One region of the Dactylosporangium sp. NPDC000521 genome, then DNA from elsewhere that is predicted to be linked to it. Evidence: riboswitches for the same ligand, from Rfam matches in the RefSeq annotation. Region 1 holds a riboswitch; the other holds the start of a gene.
The links. A riboswitch is a leader RNA that binds a small molecule or an ion and turns the genes downstream of it on or off. The one in region 1 is predicted to bind cyclic di-AMP.

Region 1 (2,381 bases):
ACAGCAGCGGAAACGCCTCGGTCCTACCGGCCAGCACCCAGCTCGTCGTCATGGTGTTCGCCGCGAGCTCCCGCCACGCGCCGAAGCCCCCGCCACCGTGCGCGACGACGCTGTAGTGGCAGGACGTCGGGAGCTCGAACAGATTCGCCGTCGAGCGCACGTGCCGCGGAAGGCGCTCCAGGTCGGTCAGCGCGAGCCGCTTCACGAAGACCGGCGTGCCGGCGACGCCCAGCAGGGCCGAGGCGCCGCCGACACCGACGCCGAGCGCCTGGGCGTTGTCGACGAGCCGGGCCAGCCTGGCGTCGCTGAGCAGGGCCAACTCCGTGGAGACGGCGCAGTGTCTGCTCAGCCGGGACATGGCGGGAGCCTAGTCCTCACTCCGATCCCGCCGGTGGCACCGGCGCCGCCGCCATCGGGCTCCCGCGGGTGTCCCTCATCCCGGCCGCCCTCGCCCTGCTGGCCGTCGCCGGCCTGGCCGTCATGGCCCGCTCCGTCGATCGCCTCCGGTAGAGCGCTCGGCAGGTCTGTCTTGTGTCTTCGTTAAGTGTGGCTTAGATCGAGAGCTGACAGTGCCGCGCCGCGTTACGTTTGGCCCGGCCTGCCGGACGTCGCCCGCCCCGCCGGGGTGGCCGGGCAGCCACCGCCGAGTTGTCGGTCGCGCGTGTTCGATGCGGGCGGCCGGTGAGCCGGGGAACCAACCGGGGCCTCCCCATGGGGTGAATCCGCGCCCGCCACACCGGGGCGCGGTAGGGCGCGCCTTCTTCTCGCCCGAATCCGTCAGCTAACCCGGTAGGCGGTCACCGAAGAAGGACTGTGCCGTGTTCAACGGACGCACGACGCTCCGCGCCTCGGTCGTCGCACTGGCAGTGGCGGCGATGATCGCCCCGGCCTGCGCCGCGCAGGCGGACCCGACGCCGCAGGAGCTGCAGGCTCAGATCGACAAGGGCAACCAGGAGGTCGAGCACGTCGTCGAGCTGTACAACAAGGTCAACGGCGACCTGGAAGCCACCCAGGCGGCGATCACGAAGCTGCGGGCCGACATGGCGCCGCTGCAGGACACCCTGACGGCGGCGCAGGACAATGCCGCCGCGCTCGCGGTCAACGCGTACAAGTCCGGGGGCAACCTCGGCACCTTGTCGCTGATGCTGGGCGCGACATCGACCGACACGCTCAGTGCCCGCGTCGGCACGCTCCAGCAGATCTCGCACAGCCAGCAGCGGGACCTGGCGGCGTACGCGGCGGCGAAGGGCGCGTTCGACACCGAGCAGCGGCGCCTCGACGAGACCCTTGCCGCGCAGAGCCAGCAGAAGACCGAGTTGGAGACCCGGCGCAAGAAGATCGAGGGCGACATCGCCCGCCTCGACGCGCTGCAGGCCAAGGCCGAGGCGGCCGCCGCGGCGGCGAAGGTCAAGACCACCACCCCACCGCCGGCGACGAACCCGGCCAAGCCGCCGGCCGTGTCCGGCAACGCGGGCAAGGCGGTCAACTACGCCTGGGCGCAGCTCGGCAAGAAGTACGTGTGGGGCGCGGCCGGCCCGAACACGTTCGACTGCTCGGGGCTGACCATGATGGCGTGGAAGGCGGCCGGCGTGACACTGCCGCACAACGCCGCGCAGCAGTGGTCGAAGGTCCGCCACATCTCCCGGAGCCAGCTCGCCCCCGGCGACCTGGTGTTCTACAACGGCCTCGGGCACGTGGGCATCTACATCGGCAACAACCAGATCATCCACGCCCCGAACAGCCGCACGGTCGTCAAGGTCGCTCCCGTCGACATCGACACGCTGTACGGCTACGGCAGAGTCGCGTAACCACGGACGGTAGTCTGCCGGGCATGCGCACGTTGCATCTCGGGCTGCGGGTCACGGATCTGGAGCGCTCGCTCGCGTTCTACACCGCGGTCGGCTATTCCAAGGTCGGCCACGTCCCGGAGACCGGGTTCGGCAGCCTGACGATGCTGCGGCTGCCCGGTGACCCGTTCGTCAGCCTCGAGCTGGTGCACGACCCCGCCCGGCCGGTCGTCGACACCGGCGCCGTCAACCACCTCGTCGTCCAGGTCGACGACCTCAGCACCACGGTCGCCGACCTGGCCGGCAGGGGCCTCACGGCCGAGCCGCCGACCGACCACGGCGAGGGCATGGCCACGTCCTGGCTCACCGACCCCGACGGGTACCGCATCGAGCTCGTACAGTGGCCGCCGGGCCATCCGGAGGGCATGACCGAAGCCGACTTCGCCTGACCGCCGGCCATTCGTGCGGCCGGCCGCACGAAGCGGTGGGCGCACGAAGCGGTGGGGGCGGTGCGCGGAAACGGTTCGACAGGTGCGGTGACCGGCTGCCACGATCGGACGGTGATCACCGACGTCGACGCCGCGACCCGTTCGT
Region 2 (2,381 bases), on a different contig from region 1:
CTGCCAGCCGCTGCCGGTACTGTCGATCACCGACACCAACGGCAAACCGGTCGACGCCGCCGAACCGAAGTGCCGGCAGGCGATCACCGCCGACGTGGCGGCTGCCGCGACCGACGCGGCACGGTGCCCGGTCAGCCGGTCGTCGGCCTACAACAAGTGCGACGGCGGCACGGCGGAGAACGTGTCCGGCATCCTGGGCGGCCGCCCGGTCGCGGGCAAGACCGGCAGCTCCGAATACAACTCGACCGAGACGTTCGTCGGCTTCACTCCGCAGATCGCGGCGGCCGGCATCGCGGTGAACGTGGACAACCCCAACGACCACGTGGGCAGCGGCATCTCCGGCTCGGTCAACGCCGCCGTCGCGCAGACCATGGCGACCGTGCTGCGCGGCCAGCCGGTCCAGGGATTTCGGCCACCCAGCGGGGCGCGGGCCCTGGGTCGTTGACCGCGCCCCGCTGACGGCCGCGTCAGGCGGAGTATCCGCGCAGGGCGGTCCAGTGCGCGAGCTTGGCCGTCGTCAGCGTGTAGTACCCGACGCCCAGGGCGTCCGCGGGGTCGGCGATCTTCACCGTCGTGCCGCCGTTGGTGTACCCCACCACCGTGAGGTAGTGGCCGCCCGGGTACGAGTGCGCGCCTCCCTTGTCGTCCACGGTGGAGCCGGCGATGTTGGCGACCACGGCGTAGCCCTTGGTGATCGCGTTGACGATGTCCGCCTGCATCTGGTCGATCTCCGCCTGGGTGGCCGACTGACCGGTGATGAAGTGCGACTTGTAGAAGGAGGTCTTGGTGTACTCGTTGAGCGACCGGGTGGTGTCGTCGGCGGAGTTGGTGCCGTTGACGGTCGTGTGCAGGCTCTGGGCGATCTCGGACTGGGACGGGTACATCTCTCGCGCGGTCAGTGCGATCCGGGTCGCCGCCGGGCCGCAGAAGTAGAAGTTCTCCTGCCAGGCGAACCGGTACGCGAGTTCCTTGGCCGCCGGGACGGCCGGCGTGCTGGGGGCGGGCGTGGCCGGCGCGGCCTGCGTGGTCGGCTTGGTCGGCGCCGCGCCGGTGGCGGCCTTCGACGGGCTGGTCGCGGCGTCGGGCGCCGCCTGCGTCCGCTGCCGATCACGCGCGGCCGGAGCGGCGCCGGACCGGGACGAATCCGCGGCGGTCAGCGACTGTGTGTCGGCCGACGGTGCGGGGGCCGAGGCGTGCACGGCCACGCCGATTGCCCCCGTCACCGCGAGGGCCGCCGCGGCGGCCGCGATCGGCAGCACGCGGAAGCGCGACGGGACGGCGGTCTGGTGCCTGGGTTTGTACAGGTAGCTCACGGGTACCTCGACAGACATGCTGGATGACGGCTGCTGTTGCCGGTGCCGGACGTGATCCGGAGAGGGGGCTTCCACGCCGGCCGCGGGCCGGTGTGGTGAGGGTCGGTGACTACCGGGCCAGGCTGCGGGTCGAGGTGCCGCGACACGGATGATGCCGGGTCAATGGCTGCATGAGTGCTCCTTCCGGTGCCGCCTACCGGGTTAGCTGACGGGTTCGGGCGGGAGGATCGCCCTACCTCGAGGCTCGGCCCCGCGGATTCACCCCGGTGGTGCTTGGTTCCCCGGCTCGCGCGGACGCGACTCAGCGGATCCGCCGCGGTGTCATCCGAGTTGGGTGACGGCAGACCGGGCGAATGCGAGGACCATATCGGGGCCGCGAGAAGCCACCGGATCCGGCACGCTGCTCGGCTACCGGGCGTGACGACGGCATGGCGAACGGACCGGGTGCATGCCGCGGGGGTCACGGGCCGCCCGCCGGTCGGATGCGTCGTGCACTGGCGCACCTCGCCGACCGCGCCCCGGCACCGTGCGGCCCGCCCAGTGTCCGGTCGGCAGGTTCGCACGCCCGGCACGACCCCGGATCCGGGCCGCCTCTAGGCTCGCCGGATGTTTTCGGGCACCGACGATGACCAGCAGCTCAGCGGTGCGCACCCACACGGTCCCCGCCACCTCCGACGGTCCCGCCGTGGGCGGCACGCGGTCCCCTTCCGGCTGCGCGCACCCGTGCCGGCCGGGATCCGCCGGTACGGCGTGGCCGCCGTCGCGGTCGCGGTGATGGGCCTGTCCACGACGCTGTCGTCGTCGGCCGGACCCGTCGCCGTGCCGGCGGACAGCGCGGCGTTCGCCGCCGACGCCGGCAACACCGGACGCTCGGCGGCCGACGGGCCGGCCTCGCGCAGCCGCACCCGGAAAACCGCCGACAGTACGGGCGACGCCACGCCGCCGGCGGCGAAGGCCGCCCCGGCACCGACGAAGGCCGCTCCGGCACCGACGAAGGCCGCCCCGGCACCGGCCGCTACACAACCGGCAGCACCGGCGGCGCCGTCGCCGACCGTGCACGCGCCTGTC

Region 2: it holds a riboswitch for cyclic di-AMP, as region 1 does, so the genes downstream of both, ACFY3L_RS14040 (C39 family peptidase) here and ACFY3L_RS05190 (NlpC/P60 family protein) in region 1, are expected to answer to the same signal.

The regions. Positions count from the first base shown of each region.
Region 1 covers NZ_JBIAYW010000001.1:1,086,744-1,089,124, forward strand. The annotation lists gene ACFY3L_RS05185 (serine/threonine protein phosphatase) at 1-358, opposite strand, end outside; cyclic di-AMP (ydaO/yuaA leader) riboswitch at 632-811, shown strand; gene ACFY3L_RS05190 (NlpC/P60 family protein) at 819-1,808, shown strand; gene ACFY3L_RS05195 (VOC family protein) at 1,832-2,236, shown strand; gene ACFY3L_RS05200 (ADP-ribosylglycohydrolase family protein) at 2,348-2,381, shown strand, end outside.
Region 2 covers NZ_JBIAYW010000003.1:842,606-844,986, reverse strand. The annotation lists gene ACFY3L_RS14045 (transglycosylase domain-containing protein) at 1-445, shown strand, start outside; gene ACFY3L_RS14040 (C39 family peptidase) at 468-1,313, opposite strand; cyclic di-AMP (ydaO/yuaA leader) riboswitch at 1,489-1,630, opposite strand; gene ACFY3L_RS14035 (hypothetical protein) at 1,920-2,381, shown strand, end outside.